Regions from separate parts of the Exiguobacterium sp. AB2 genome, predicted to be linked through region 1. Evidence: predicted binding sites of a transcription regulator. Region 1 holds the regulator's gene; the other holds the start of a gene.
The links. The regulator Rex, encoded in region 1, represses fermentation and respiration genes when NADH is low (regulators of the CRP and FNR family bind a similar motif). The targets are predictions, from matches to a motif close to TTGTGAAATATTTCACAA.

Region 1 (8,265 bases):
GTTCGCGATTCCGTGGACGAAAGAAGCGTTTATGAACGAGATGCTTCGAAACGAACAAGCGATTTATTTTGTCGCCGTCCAGGACCGCCGTGTCATCGGCTTCGCCGGGGTCTGGCAAATCGTCGACGAGGGCCATATCACGAACATCGCCGTCTTGCCGGAATTTCGAGGTCAAGGCGTCGGGAATCAATTGCTTCACGCGCTCGTCACATACGCCCGTTCGCAGTCGCTCGCCGCGCTCACGCTCGAAGTGCGCGTCTCGAACATCGGCGCCCAGAAGCTGTACGAGCAGTTCGGCTTCGAGTGTGCCGGTCGCCGCAAGCGATACTATCAAGACAACAATGAAGACGCCTTGATTTACTGGGCGAAGTTAGGAAGTGAAACCGAATGAACACATCACTCATCTTGGCAATCGAGTCGAGTTGTGATGAGACGTCGGTCGCCCTCGTGAAGGACGGCAAGACGCTCTTATCGAACGTCGTCTCGTCGCAGATTGAAAGCCATAAACGGTTCGGCGGCGTCGTGCCCGAGGTCGCCTCGCGCCATCACGTCGAACGGATCACGTACGTCATCGACGACGCCCTCAGTGAAGCCGGTGTGACGATGCAAGACGTCGACGCCGTCGCGGTCACGCAAGGTCCCGGACTCGTCGGGGCGCTCCTCGTCGGCATCAGTGCCGCCAAAGCGCTCGCGTTCGCTCACAACAAACCGCTCATCGGGGTGCACCATATCGCCGGGCATATTTATGCGAACGACCTCGTCGAAGAGATGGACTTTCCGCTCGTCTGCCTCGTCGTCTCAGGTGGTCATACCGAGCTCGTCTATATGCCAGAACATGGCGTCTTCGAAGTCATCGGTGAGACGCGTGACGATGCGGCCGGTGAGGCGTACGACAAAGTCGCCCGGACGCTGAGCCTCCCTTATCCAGGCGGACCGGCCATCGACCGTCTCGCGGCGAGCGGGGAAGACACGTACAAGTTCCCACGCGTCCGACTCGAGCCAGGAAGTTTTGACTTCAGTTTCAGCGGGCTGAAGTCATCGGTCATCAATGCCGTCCATAACGCCGAGCAACGGGGCGAGACGATTATCCCGGAGAACTTGGCGGCAAGCTTTCAAGCGAGTGTCGTCGAAGTGCTCGTCGAGAAGGCGATTCGTGCCGTGAACGAGAAAGGTGCGAAACAACTCCTCGTCGCCGGTGGTGTCGCGGCCAACCGTGGCCTGCGGGCCGCGCTACAGGCAGCGGCTGACCAAGAAGGCATCCGCCTCGTCATCCCGCCGCTCGCGCTTTGTGGGGACAACGCCGGCATGATCGGGGTCGCGGGACATCACGCGTATGTGCGCGGGAAGCGCGATACACTAGCGATGAATGCGGTTCCTGGGTTATCCTTAGAAGAGAGCATGACAGTCTAGGGGGAAATAGAGACATGACGAAACGCATCATCATTGGCGGGCTCGTCGTACTGCTCGTCGTCGCGACGTTTTTGCAAGTACGAGAGATTATCCGCGCCTACAATATCGCCTATCAAGAAGAAATCGTACCGGAAGCGACACGTGTGCGTTCGCTCACCGGAGCCGAGTCGCTTGAAGGTATCAGCCGGGTCACGGGCGAGAACACGCTCGTCGAGGCGCTGTATGGGTATAAGAACATGGACGACCAAGACATCGAGAGCGTCCTCGTCGTCGATCGCAACTTAGGGATTCAACCGAAGGCGAGCGACGCCTACTACGAACTCTTCCCGGGACGCGAGGCGACTGAGGAAGAGGCGGCGCAGTTCGAATCGCTCATCGCCGAGTTCGATGAGCAACAGCTGTTCGCTCAAGTCATCTCGACCCATGAGGCACGCTACGTGACGAACCGGGAAGAAGAGATGACATTTTACAAAGTGTTCGTCCGTGACGTCGACACGAACGAATACGTCTTCTTCATCACCGAAGACGGCACGAAACTCGACTTCCACACACGTGGCTTCTTGCCACTGCGTTATTTTTAAATGACTTTGAACAGAGGAGCGTCGTCCCGGTAGGGATGACGCTCCTCTGTTTTCATCTTTCATCGCCCTTCAGCCGTCCTGTCCGGCACGCCGCCCTCTATGATTTGTTAATCCCGGCCGATGACTTCAAGGACCATCGTAAGAAACGGTTCGGTATCGAGGCGAAGAACAGCCAATTGAGGAACTCACAAGGTCTGGCCCGCAACAAGACGCAGACCTGAAAGGCACGGCGTTACAAAGCGTGATGGTCATCGTCGCGGTCAACCTAAAGCGAATCATCATCCTTTGGAAAGAGAACACAGATGAAAGGCAAGGAAAAAGGCGATCGGCCCAACACAAGTCGGGCCAATCGCCTTTTTCGCGTTCTCACGCTCATATAGAGCGGAGGTTTTTCAGTGCCTTACCTTGGAGCTGAACTTTTTTATGTTCTTCGAGTCGTTCCATAAATGTGGTTGTGAATGAGACACACGACTCGCGTTTCGCTTCGGTGTTCGGGTCAAACTCAATCTTTAGAGGGGGAGCGGCAATCATCCCGTTCGCAGATCGAAGCGCGTTTTCAATCGTATCGACGGCAGCACAATATTTCGGGTAGTCGGTATCACCAGAACCAAACGCTGCACAAGGTAGAGCGTCTAAGTCCGCGTCATACAAATCGTCTACAAAACCTTCCGCCTCATACGGTACATCACCGTCACCCCATGTGTAGGCGCCGAGTAGGACGCCATCGTACTCCAATAGTGCATCGACGGAAAGGGACTCCAAATCGTCAGACAGCACGACCGTATGTCCTGCTGTGGTCAATGTATGTTGCAACAAGTGGGCGATGTCTTCTGTGTTCCCGGACATACTCACGTATGCAATCAAAATCGTCATGATTATCACCTCAAGACCACCTTAAATGAAAATGATTCTCATTGTCAATGATTGAATAAAAAAACACCACGTCCGATTTCATGAGGACATGGTGTCTGAGGATTTAGGGCGACGATACTTCTCGCGATGCCACGTATTGATTCGGCTGACCGTGAAGACGAGGAGCGCGAGCACCCACATGAACAGTGTCGTTTGATAGAAGTGGAACCAGACCGACCCGGGTGCATAAAAGCTATGCACCGTCACGTCGACCGGCCAGACGACGAGGCGGATGAAGAGCGTGCTCATGAGCAATCCACTCAGGAGACTGATGAAGATGCCGCTCCACGTCTGGATGATGAAGCCGATGACGACGGGCAAGAAGTAAAACACGATTGTCGGGACGATCGTCGATTCTCCACGGATGAGCTCGGACACGAATTCAGTCCCGGTCGGCACGATGAAGGCGAGACCGGTCAAAAACGCATGCAACCAGTCGATCCGCAGCGCACGGGACCGCATCATGAATGGAGCTCCTCCCATTCCGCATACAGTGCCGTGATTGACTCTTTCGTCGCGTCGGACTCGCTCGATAGCTCCTGTGCCCGCGCGAAGTCGTTGAAGACGTCCGGCTCGCAAAGGAGCTGTTCAATCTCTTCGAGGCGTGCCTCGTGCTGTTCAATCGTGAGCTCGATCTCTTCGATGCGCTGTTTCATTCGACGCTCCTCACGTTGTTGTTCCTTGTCGGCCCGTTGCTTTTTGACGACGACTTGTTTCGTCTCAACGCGTGCGAGCCGGGCCAGTTCTTCGAGTTCTTCTTTCTTCTCGACGTAGTACGAGTAATCACCGAGGTACTCGTCAATCCCGTTCGGCGTGATCTCGAGGACCCGCGTGGCGAGCCGGTCGATGAAGTACCGATCGTGCGAGACGAACAGGATGGTGCCGGGATAGTCGAGGAGCGCGTTCTCGAGAATCATCTTCGAGTCGAGGTCCAAGTGGTTCGTCGGCTCATCCAAGATGAGCAAGTTCGGCTGCTCGAGCTTCAGCTTTGCGAGCGTCAAGCGGGCCCGTTCACCGCCTGACAGTTCGTGGACACGTTTCATGACGTCGTCCCCACTGAAGAGGAACTGGCCGAGCAGGCTCCGTACGTCTTGCTCGCGCATGAGCGGCCAGTCGTTCCAAATCTCGTCGATGACGCGGTTCTTATCAGACAGATTCTGTTGCTCCTGGTCGTAGTAGCCGATCTCGACGCCGGTCCCGTAACGGATGTCGCCGGTGAGCGCCGGCTGTTGTTTCGTCAACACTTTCAAAAGCGTCGACTTGCCGACCCCGTTCGGGCCGACGAGGGCGACCGATTCGCCGCGCTGCAGCTGGAAGCGCAGGTTTTGAGCGATCGGTTCCTCATAGCCGATGGCGAGGTCGCTTCCGCTCAACACATCATTCCCGCTCTGGCGTTTGATCGTGAACGAGAGGACGGCGCTGCGTTCGTCGCCGTCCGGTGCATCCATCCGGTCGACCTTCTCGAGTCGCTTCCGGACGCTCTGGGCACGCTTCGTCGTCGTCGCCCGGGCGATGTTACGTTGGATGAAGTCTTGCATCTTGGCGATTTCTTCTTGTTGCGACTCGAACTGCTTCTTCTCTTGCTCATAGAGGGCCGCTTTCTGTTCGAGATACTTCGTATAGTTGCCGACGAAGCGGCGGCTCCGATGACGCGACAGTTCATAGACGACCGAGACGACCCGGTCGAGGAAGTAGCGGTCGTGGGAGACGATGAGGACGGCCCCTTTATAGCCGCTCAAGTACTTCTCGAGCCACGCGAGCGTCTCGATGTCCAAGTGGTTCGTCGGCTCGTCCAAGATGAGGAGGTCCGGGCTCTGGAGGAGCATCTTCGCCAAGGCGAGACGCGTTCGTTGCCCACCCGAAAGCGTGTCTATTTGACGCTCGAAGTCGTCCGGATAGAACCGCATCCCGTGGAGCACCGAGCGAATCGTCGCTTCATATTGATAGCCGCCCCGATCCTTGAACGTATGTTGTTCCTCGTCATACGCGGCGAGGAGCCGTTCATAGGCGTCCGCATCGTTCAAGATGCGTTCACTGCCCATGTCTTGCTCCATCCGTCGGAGCGTTTGTTCTTGCTCGATTAAATCGGTGAAGACGGTGAGCATTTCGTTCCAGATCGTCTCGCTCGATTCTAGCCCGGAGTCTTGGGCGAGGTAGCCGATCGTGACGTCTTTTGGCTTCATGATGTCGCCTGAGTCGTAGTTATATTCCCCGGCGATGACTTTGAGGAGCGTCGACTTGCCGGCACCGTTCCGGCCGACGAGGGCGACACGTTCACCTTCTTGAATCTCGAGTTTGACGTTCTCTAAAATCGGCTCGACGCCGAATGATTTTGATAAGTTGTTGACTTGCAATAGGATCAAGTGAAAAAACCCCTTTCTCTGTATTTAGTATACTGTATTTTTTAGTCTTTTCAGGTATATTCATTGAGTGGTCATGTGAATTCGTTTACAATCAAGGTGTATGAAATCAGATTCGTGTGTAACGTGTCGTAAAAAGGAGGCTCTTTCCGTTGAGTCAAAACGAACCAAAGATTCCGCAAGCGACAGCCAAACGGTTGCCACTATATTATCGGTTTATCCAAAGCCTGCATTCATCAGGCAAACAACGTGTCTCTTCTGCCGAACTGAGTGAGGCGGTCAAGGTCGATTCGGCGACGATTCGCCGCGACTTTTCGTACTTCGGTGCGCTCGGTAAAAAGGGATATGGCTATAACGTACAGTATCTGTTAGACTTTTTCCGAAAGACATTGAACCAGGACGAAATCACGAACGTCGCCTTGGTCGGGGTCGGTCATCTCGGGACAGCTTTCGTCAACTATAACTTCCTTAAAAACAATAACACACATATCGTCGTCGGGTTCGATGCAGACGAGACAAAAGTCGGCACGACGATGTCCGGTGTCCCGATTCATCACGTCGATGAGATGGAACAGATCATGAAGCAAAACAAAATCGATGTCGCCATCCTCACGGTCCCGTCCGCCTATGCGCAGCCGGTCGCCGATGACTTGGTCCGCTTTGGCATCAAAGGGATTTTGAACTTCACGCCGGCTCGACTTACGGTGCCGGACACGGTCCGCGTCCATCATATCGACTTGTCGATCGAACTCCAGTCGCTCATTTACTTTATGCAACACTATCCATCCGCTGAGGGGGTCCATCAATAATGGAATTTCTACAATCATCACTCGTCGTCGGTATCCCAGGTGGCGTCAGTATTTTTATCATCGCCATCATCGCGCTCATTCTCTTCGGGCCGAAGAAATTGCCAGAGTTCGGTCGGGCCGCGGGACAGACGCTCCGTGAGTTCAAAAATGCCACGAACGGCATGATGAAAGAGCACGACGAGAACGACAAGAAAGAAATCGAGAAGAAAGAGCAATAAGCCATGAACCATCAACCTGATCAAGAACGGGCACTGTCCGATCACTTGACAGAGCTGCGGAGACGACTGATGCTGTCGGCATTTGTCGTCTTTGCCTTATTCCTTATCGCTTTGCCGAGTGTCAAATACGTGCTCGCCTATCTGCAGGCGGACCTCGTCGAACGAGGGCTCGAACTGAACGCCTTTGGGGTCGCGGATCCGCTTATGATTTATTTGAATATGGCGTTCATTATCGGGATCGTGGCGTCCGGTCCGTTTCTACTGTATCAACTGTGGGCGTTCGTCGCACCTGGTCTGCATCCGAACGAGCGGAAAGCGACGCTCGCTTACATTCCAATCATTTCGGTTTTATTCCTCGTCGGTTTGGCGTTCGCCTACTATTGGCTGTTCCCGCTCGTCCTCGATATCTCGACGGACCTCGGGCAAGACCTTGGTCTGACCCAAATCATCGGGGCGTCGAACTACTTCACGTTCCTGCTGCAGTTGACGATTCCATTCGGACTATTGTTCCAGTTGCCGGTCGTGACGATGTTCTTGACGCGCATCGGTGTCGTGACGCCGTATTTCTTATCTAAAATTCGGAAGTACGCCTACTTCGCCTTGTTCGTCATCGCGGCCTTCATCACACCGCCGGATTTGACGTCGCACCTCATGGTGTCGCTGCCGCTTTTCTTCTTGTATGAGATCAGTTTGTCGATCTCACGCGTGACGTATCGCGGAGTGCTCCGACGTGAGAAAGAGGCGCAAGTGAAAGAACAGATGGATTTGATGAAACAGATGAATGAGAAGTGAGCATCGTTCCTTAACGGGACGATGCTTCAGAGTGTAGACAAAGTCATGTTTCAGTTGAACTGAAACATGACTTTGTCGTTTTCTTCAATAGCGCCATCGCAGAAAATCGCTATTTCAAGCGGTTCTATAGTTTGCTTAGATCATGGCTTTAAACAAAAAAGCTGCAGACAAGTAATTTGTCTACAGCCTGGAGCATCGTTCCTTAACGGGACGATGCTTTTTTTGATTGGGAATAAATGTTTTTACCAACAAGATAAACGCTGGACCCACGTGATACGATGAAACTACTTAGACATAAGTCAGGGGGAGAAGCGATGGTTTGGGAGTACTACGGGGATGCAATCATCATCGTCGGTGTGTTGACGACGATGCTATTGATTGCCGTGCTGAGTTTTTTGAAGTCTCCATTCAAGCGGAGACTCGTCTTCTCGTTGACGTTGCTCGTCGTGGGATACGTATCTTGTATCATCGGACTCGTCTTCGTTCGCGGTTGGGATGCGCTGGGCTGGATCATGATTGGTTTCAGTTTGTACGTGGTCGGTCTCGTCACGTATATTGGCGTCGTCATCTTTCACTGGATCAAAGCGCGACGCACGACAAAATCATGAGTGAACCGTTCCGATTGCGGAGCGGTTTTTTTGTCGTCACAACTGCTGTTCAAACTTCTGACATAATTACGTGAAAAATTGAGCAAAGGGATTGTCAAACCTTCTTGTGAAATAGTACAATAAGTTCAGAAAGCAAATGTGATATTTATCACAAACACTAACTTGCCTACCACTCAAAGGAGAGACAACCATATGAAAATCGCAGTCATCGGATGTACACACGCAGGAACAGCAGCAGTTAAAGGCTTACTCGCCAAACACGACAATCTTGACATCACGGTCTATGAGCGGAACGATAACGTCAGCTTCCTCTCGTGTGGGATTGCGCTTCACGTCGGCGGTGTCGTCAAACGTGCCGAAGAACTCTTCTATGCGTCACCGACTGAGCTTGAAGAACTCGGCGCAACGATGCGCATGAAGCACGACGTGTTGAACATCGACACGGAAGCGAAGACGGTCCATGTGAAAAATCTCGACACGGGCGAAGACGTCTATGACACGTTCGATCGTTTGATCGTCACGACGGGTTCATGGCCGATCGTCCCGACACTCCCAGGCATCGAGATGGACGGCAT
Region 2 (8,265 bases), on a different contig from region 1:
CCCGTTCCAGACCGGGACGCCCGCGTCACGTGCGAGTCCTTCGACCGTCGCATGCGCGAAGGCTCGGAACTGGATGCCATCGAACATGCGACCGAGCACGATGGCCGTATCACGAACGGATTCTTTCTTACCAAACTGAATGTCCGACTTTCCGAGATATTCCGGATGCATGCCGAGGTCGACGGCTGCGACCGTGAACGCACACCGTGTCCGAGTCGACGGCTTTTCAAACAAGAGCGCCACATTCTTCCCTTCACAGACGCGATGTGGGATGCCTTGTTTCTTTTGACGCTTGAACGCGGCCGACAAATCAATCAAGTAGTTCAGTTCGTCCGGAGAAAACGCATTGAGCGATAAAAAGTGACGGCCTACCAAATCAACATTGTACGTTGTGGACATGTTCAGGTTCCTCCTCGTCAAATATCTTCACGAATAATCGGGCAACTCATGCAACGTGGGCCCCCACGGCCGCGTGACAACTCGCTCGACATGATTTCGATGACTTCGACACCTTCCGAACGCAAGAGCTCGTTCGAGACATAGTTACGGTCGTACGTGACGACGACCCCCGGTGCGATGGCGAGCGTGTTCGATCCGTCGTTCCACTGCTCCCGTGCCGCCGCGATCGGATCGCCGCCGCCACACGGGATGAGAACGATGTCATCGAGACCGAGTGCGGCTTTTAGCACTTGTAACAAATCGCTATGTTGCGTGATATGAAGTTCTCCGTCTTGATTCAGTGTCAGCTCGAAGATGTTCATCTTTCCTTCCGGTCCTTGGATGAACGGATGAATCGTGAACTTGTCGTGGTCGACCATCGTGAAGACGGTATCGAGGTGCATGAAGGCTCGCGATTTGGGGATTTCGATGGCGATCACTTTTTTAAACGTCCCGCCATGCTTGAGCAGATTAAGGGCGACCCGCTCGATGCCTTGCGCTGTCGTTCGCTCGGAAATACCGATGGCGACGACCTCTTTAGACAAGACGAGTTCGTCCCCGCCTTCCATCGCGAACCGGTAGTCACGGTCTGACCAAATCGGGACGTCACGTTTGGCGAATCGAGGATGGTACTTCATGATATATTGCGTGAATAACGATTCGCGTCGCCGCGCCGGCTCTTTCATACGGTTGATCGATAAGCCATTGCCGATGGCCGCTGCCGGGTCGCGGGTGAAGTATAGGTTCGGCATCGGATCCAAGTAGAACGGATACGTGTCTTCAATCATCTCATGCAAGTGACGTCGTTTCTCCGGCTTGATTTCCGACTTGCGAATCCCAGCCATGACCGTCTCGATTAACTGTTCATTGTCATAGGCGAGCAAATATTCTTTCAACGTCTCATACGATCCGTTGATGTTCGACTTTGACTCGGACAAGATGTCGGCGACGAACCGTTCCCTTACGCCCGGGAGCGATAACGTCTCGGCCATCAATTTTTCTAAATACAACACTTCGACGCCACGGTTTTGCAGGGCGCTCGCAAAGTAGTCATGTTCTTTTTGGATGACCGGCAAATGTGGGATGTCATCGAAGAGGAGTCGTTCTAAATATTCGGGGGTCAAATTTTCAAGTTCACGGCCCGGACGTTTCAGCAGCACCGTCCTGAGTTCACCGATTTCTGAATACACGTGGATTGGATGTTTTAGCGTAGTATCCCGTGAGGTCTGTTGATCCATCATCGTTATCATCTCGCTTCCTCCTAGTGTTTCGGGTGTGTTGCTACCCTTACATTATCAACTTACCCAATATCGGGACGGGTAAGTCCGACGGTGGGACCGTGGTGAATTCCACATCAAGATGAATGAACGATCGATAAAACTGAATGAAAAAACAATTGTGAACCATTACACAAGTATGCACAATCACTTTCCTCTGTATAATCGCTGTATAGATTGTGAAATAAATTCATTATTTTTTTATGTTCCTTTCCTGTATAATAGGGACGTACCTGAATCTACTATGGAAAAGGAAGTGAGTCGATGGCAATCGAACGTACAGAACATGCGCGTCACCAAGCTCAAGTGACCGCGTTCATTCAAAAGGGGGACCCGGTCGATTTCCGCGACTTGTTCCTTACCCTCCACCCTGGTGAACAGGCGGATTTATTCATCGAGCTCGAACAACCTGAGCGCCAGTTCGTCTATCGAGCACTCACACCGGAAGCGTTCACGGATTTATTTGAGAAGTTGGAACTCGAAGACCAGGAGCAATTCATCCAAGAGATGCCGCGGCCTTATGCGGTCCGCGTCTTGAACGACATGTTCTCGGACAATGCGGCTGACTTGATGAATGAACTGCCTGATGACTTCATGAACGAACTGTTCGAACAGATGGATGAGACCGAGGCCACAGAAGTCAAAGACTTGATGCGCTATCCAGACGACACGGCCGGCGCCGTCATGACGACAGAGTTCGTCGTCCTAAAGGCAGATAAGACCGTCGGCGAGACGCTCGAAGAGTTGCGCGACCTCGGACCGGACGCCGAGACGATTTATTACCTTTACGTCATCGATGCATCCGGTCGTCTCGTCGGTGTCGTCTCGCTCCGCGATTTGATCGTGTCACGGCTCGATGCTCGGATCGCCGACATTATGGGGCGACGCGTCGTCTCTGCGAACGTACTCACCGACCAAGAGGACTTGGCTCGGACCGTCCAAAAGTACGACCTGCTTGCCCTTCCCGTCGTCGACGATGAAGAGAAACTACTCGGAATCATCACCGTCGATGACGTCATGGACGTCATCGAGCGCGAGACGACCGAAGACTTTGAAGAACTGTCCGCTACGAAAGGTTCATCTGACATCAATATGGGACCGGTCGAGGCGGCCAAGAAACGCGCGCCTTGGATTATCAGTCTCATGTTCCTCGGCATGATTACCGCCTCGACGATTGGCGGATTCGAAGAAACGCTTGAGACGATCGTGCTCCTCGCCGTCTTTATGCCGCTCGTCATGGGATCGGCCGGGAACGCCGCGACCCAATCACTCGTCGTCACGGTCCGCTCGATCGCGCTCGGCACAATCAATCGAAAGAACGTCATGAAGATGGTACGACGCGAGTTCGGGACCGGCGTCATCCTCGGCGTCGTCTGCATGATCGTCATCTTCGGCGTCATCACGTTCCTGTATGACAACGCTTTTATTGGTATCATTGTCGGTATCTCGATTTTCGCCGCACTGAGCGTGGCGACGATTGTCGGAACACTCATCCCGCTCCTCATCAATCGCTTGAAACTCGATCCGGCTGTGGCTTCGGGACCGTTCATCACGACGTTAATGGACAACCTCGGGTTAATCATCTACTTCACCGTCGCCACATCGATGCTTCAGTTCCTTTAAGGCACGTGCCCTCGCGCACGTGTCTTTTTTTGTTACGTTTTGTTTACAGACGAGAAAACGGGAAATGATTGCCTGCCTGAATGGGTATTACAAATAAATACTTATAAATAAGAAGAAACCGAAGGAGGTCTCTCATATGACCATTCAGTAAGTCGCTTACATATTGATTACCGGGGCCTTATTCATGGGGCTCGTCGCATACGTATCGTATCGGATGACGCGCGGCAAAGTCGACAGCGCCGATGACTACTTCCTCGCAGGCCGTGGATTGACCGGTTTGTTCATCGCAGGGTCATTGCTTTTGACAAACCTTTCCGCCGAGCAACTGATCGGGTTGAACGGTCAGTCGTTCGCGGGCAATATGTCCGCCATGGCGTGGGAAGTCACGGCCCGGATTGCCGCCATCATCATGGCGCTCTTTTTACTGCCGCGCTTCCTCGGAATCGGCATCTCGACCATCCCTGAATTTTTGAGCCAACGGTATGACGAGGACGTCCGCCGTCTGACAGTGCTTTTGTTCTTGTTCGGCTATATGTGCGTCACGATCCCGTCGATGCTCTATTCAGGCGGCCTCGCCGTCTTGCAGCTGTTCGATGTGCCGGAACTACTCGGCGTCAGTTTCGAACAGGCGCTCTGGATGGTCATCTGGTTCATCGTGATAATCGGGGCAATCTATGCCATCTTCGGCGGCCTTCGCGCCGTCGCCGTGTCGGATACGTTGAACGGGATTGGACTCATCATCATCATCGGATTCCTTGTCCCGACGCTCGGTTTCATCGCCCTCGGTGACGGTAACCTCGTCGATGGGATGAAGACGATCGCGACGTCGAACCCAGAGAAACTGAACGCCATCGGTTCGAGCAACGACTCGGTCCCGTTCTTATCCATCTTCACCGGGATGATTTTCGCCAACTTGTTTTATTGGGCGCTCAACCAATACGTCATCCAGCGTGCGCTCGGCGCCAAGAACTTGGCCGAAGGACAAAAAGGTGTCTTGTTCACCGGTTATTTGAAGTTGCTCGTCCCGATTTTCATGTTGCTTCCAGGGATTATCGCGTTTCACTTGTACGGTTCAAACGTCGATAAGGCCGACCTCGCTTACCCGAGTTTGATTGCCGACTTGTTGCCGATGTGGCTGATGGGCTTTTTCCTCGCCGTCTTGTTCGGGGCCGTGTTCAGTTCGTTTAACTCCTTGTTAAACAGTATCGCCACGTTGTTCGTGCTCGACATTTATAAACCGAAGTTCAAACCGAACGCATCAGACAAAGATTTGATTCGCGTCAGTAAATGGTTCGGGACGCTCGTCGCCCTCATCTCGTTCTTCGTCGCCCCGAACTTGATGTATGCACCAGACGGGCTTTGGGACTTGATTCGTCGCTTCACCGGCTTCTTCAACATCCCGATTCTCGTCATTGTCTTGATTGGGATGCTCGTGAAGCGTGTCCCGCCGATTGCCGCGAAAATTGTTATCGTGTTCCATGTCATCACGTACTATTTTCTTGTCTGGGGGACCGAGCAGTGGTTTGGCTTTGACCTTGGGATTAACTTTATTCATATTTATGGCATCTTGTTCGTCATCGAGACATCGATTATGCTCCTGTTCGCGAAAGTTCGTCCGATGACGACGGCGAATCCGATTCGCATCGAACTCGGTCGTGTCAAGCCGTGGCGTCACGCCATCTCGACGTCAATTCTTCTTATCGCATCGATGATTTTTGTCTACTTCGTCTTCTCACCGATTGGACTCGCCTACGCGGACGGAATCGTCTCAGGCTGGTTCTTCCCGGCAACGCTTGGGTTGTTCACCGTGACGGCCGGGCTCGTCTTTGTCTCGTATCGCTACTGGCTCCCGCGCTATGAAGCGTATTTGAACAACCTTGGGACGAGTGAAGAGACTGAAGAAGAAGCAAGCGGTAGTTAACAACAACCTCACCGATCCGTTAATGGATCGGTGAGGTTGTTTTGTTTCATACGGCGTTTTCGTTCATACATGGCTTGATCCGCCTTATCGTATAAGGCGACGAAATCGGTATGGTCCTCTGTAAAGGAAGAACCGACCGCAGCCGATATACCCGCTTCTTCAAAAGCAAAATGAATGGCCGTAACAAGTTCCGACAACTCCTGGTCCGAACCGGTCATCAATACGACGAACTCGTCTCCACCGAGCCGGTACACTTTTGGACTTTTTCGTGTCAACACGTGTGCCGCTCGTTGGAGCAACATATCGCCAGCGGAGTGCCCGTACGTATCATTGACCTGCTTTAAATCGTTTAAATCGATTACAATGACGCCGCATGATGAGGCAGTGGGTAAGCGATCGACGGTCTCTTCGAACGCCCGTCGATTCCACACGCCGGTTAGACTATCGTGGCGACTCTCATATACGAGTGCTTCTCGTTCCGTGACGGCCGCCTCGACATTCCGGATGACGCCTTGCACGGCGACAAGTTCCTCGCCTTCATAAATCGGTGTCGCATACTCCTCAAACCATAAATAACGACCATCATTCGTTTGCCACCGCTGCAAAATCGGTTCTTCATAGTTAACCTGCCCTGTCACTTTCTGGACAAGTAGCTCATAATCATCTGGATGAATGCGATGAAAACAGTCATTCGGGTCGTCATAGTTTTTCGCAACCGTCCCTTCTCCTAGATAGTCATCAAGTGACGGACTGATGTAACGAAACCGAAAGACCGGTTTCACGTCAAAAACGTAGATGACATCTTTCATCTGGTCGGTGAATCGGGTTATCGGTTCATCCGCCTGATTCACTTGACGACGGATTTTATAGACAATGAATGCTACACTTAACCCGATAAGGATCCCTAAAATAAACTCGACCACGACGTACACCCCTGTCTTAAAAAATCTTCATCTATCGTATCATGGAGCACGCCTATGCCTCTTGCGTCCTCCGTTATTTAGGGGAATGATTTTTTAAGATCTTGTCATCAATGTGCCACGTCAGTTCATTTGGAGGTTTCTATAGTGAGCTACTTTATTCGTCCCTACACTGAGAAGGACTTTGAACAAATCCAAACATTAAACGAGACAGAAGGCTGGACACAGCTCGTCGTACGTTCGGATGAGACGAGGCAGGCTTGGGACCATTCAAACGTGGCCTATGTCATCGAGGTCGACGGATTAATCGTCGCGTACGTCCGGGGGATGACCGACACGGCCGTGAGCCTGTACATCTGTGAACTGCTTGTCGCCGCCTCACATCGTCGACTCGGACTCGGGGAGCAACTTTTGGCGTACGTGCATTCACGCTATCCGACGACACGCCTCGAGATGCTTGCGAGCGCCTCATCGCAGACGTACTATGAGAAATTGAACTTCCGTCCGTTTTACGGTTATCGTAAAACGATACATGAATAGGAGGAAAAATGATGAAACTTGCCATCGTCACCGGTGCCTCACGCGGCCTCGGCCGCGCCATTGCCGAAGAACTATCGAAACGGGATTACGAGGTCGTCAACTTCTCACGCACGCAAGGCGATGCCCCGTTCCGCCATGTGAGCGTCGACCTCTCCGATTCTGTGAGTCTACTCCACGCGCTCGAACAAATGCGTCCGCTCATCGAACGCGCCGATTCGCTCCTCGTCGTTCAAAACGCGGCGCTGATTGACCCGATTCATCAGGTCGGACAGTTAGACTCCAACCAATTGATGTCACACGTCCAAGCGAATTTGCTCGCACCGATGCTCCTCGCCAACCATGTGCTCCGTTATACGTTACCGGTCTCGTTCATTCACGTGACGTCGGGCGCCGCCAAACGGCCGATTTCTGGTTGGAGCGCGTATTGCGCGACGAAAGCCGGTCTCGATCACTTCACGGAGACACTCGCCCTCGAGCTGACCGACACGCACCACCGGGCCGCCTTGTTCAATCCGGGCGTGATGGACACATCGATGCAAGCGACGATTCGAGCCTCGTCAAAAGACGCTTTCCAAGATGTCGAACAGTTTCAGGCATACGTCGTGGAAGGCCGGCTCCGTTCTCCGGAAACCGTGGCCCGTGTCTTGATCGAGTATATGATTGATACGCCGTTTGAGAACGGGAAGACGTATTCGATTTACGACCTCGTCTAATTTTTAACCCGGGTCAAAATTCACCCACCCCTTCTGTTCTTAAGCGTCTACACTGAAGTCAGACAAAAGCAGAAAGGATGATGGTGTCATGAAGACGATTGCAGGAGGGTTATTGTTTTTCGGCTTATTCAGCCTTGTTCTCTCGTCCACGATGATTGGCGACACAGCTATCGTCGGCGCGTTGGTGAGCGGCGTGTCCATCCTCTCGAGCGTCGGACTATGGTTCGGTGCGACGGAAGTCGTGCGCATGCGCTCGGACGTCCGCTCCATGAAAAAAACGTCTTTCCCTACTGAATGAGGGAAAGACGTTTTCGATTCAATCTTCGTCTTCGTCATCGATGAAATCGTCGAAGTCGTATTCTTCAAAATCTTCTTCATCAATAAAAATATCACGGTCATTGACGACGTGAATCGGACCGTTGGCCACGTCGATTCGAATCGTCCATGCCCATGGAATGCGCAATCGGCTATATACGCCCGTCCAGAATTCCATCGATTCTTGTTCATATCGTTCGAATTCTGTGAGTAACTCTTTGAACGTCACGCCGGATAACTGAAAGTTTGAGTCTTGGATGCGTTGAAGCGCGTGATGCTTCGCTTCAAGCTCCGCCGCTCGGACCATCTCTTCGGCAGTCGCCATCTCGAGAATCGTACCATCGGGCGGTAGAATGTCGTATACGTTAAACAGTTCGCCTTCTTCTACTTCTTCGTCAAACTCGTAGTCATCGTGCCGCATGCTACATTCCTCCTCACTCTAGTTGAATCTATTCCATTATACCATTCCACTCCACGTGAGAACGAAACATTTGTGTATATATTTTCTACGAACGGGA

Region 2: a site for Rex is predicted at 1,835-1,852, ahead of arcA (arginine deiminase). Genes of this name have one in related genera too.

The regions. Positions count from the first base shown of each region.
Region 1 is NZ_JNAA01000079.1:985-9,249, reverse strand. It holds gene rimI (ribosomal protein S18-alanine N-acetyltransferase) at 1-391, shown strand, start outside; gene tsaD (tRNA (adenosine(37)-N6)-threonylcarbamoyltransferase complex transferase subunit TsaD) at 388-1,410, shown strand; gene DI14_RS10645 (hypothetical protein) at 1,425-1,991, shown strand; gene DI14_RS10635 (flavodoxin domain-containing protein) at 2,364-2,864, opposite strand; gene DI14_RS10630 (hypothetical protein) at 2,943-3,368, opposite strand; gene DI14_RS10625 (ABC-F family ATP-binding cassette domain-containing protein) at 3,365-5,266, opposite strand; gene DI14_RS10620 (redox-sensing transcriptional repressor Rex) at 5,416-6,072, shown strand; gene tatA (twin-arginine translocase TatA/TatE family subunit) at 6,072-6,290, shown strand; gene tatC (twin-arginine translocase subunit TatC) at 6,294-7,082, shown strand; gene DI14_RS10605 (hypothetical protein) at 7,397-7,690, shown strand; gene DI14_RS10600 (FAD-dependent oxidoreductase) at 7,883-8,265, shown strand, end outside.
Region 2 is NZ_JNAA01000067.1:17,636-25,900, forward strand. It holds gene argF (ornithine carbamoyltransferase) at 1-399, opposite strand, end outside; gene arcA (arginine deiminase) at 417-1,679, opposite strand; gene mgtE (magnesium transporter) at 1,980-3,338, shown strand; gene DI14_RS08840 (solute:sodium symporter family transporter) at 3,523-5,259, shown strand; gene DI14_RS08845 (sensor domain-containing diguanylate cyclase) at 5,268-6,182, opposite strand; gene DI14_RS08850 (GNAT family N-acetyltransferase) at 6,327-6,719, shown strand; gene DI14_RS08855 (SDR family NAD(P)-dependent oxidoreductase) at 6,731-7,432, shown strand; gene DI14_RS08860 (hypothetical protein) at 7,521-7,730, shown strand; gene DI14_RS08865 (hypothetical protein) at 7,749-8,168, opposite strand.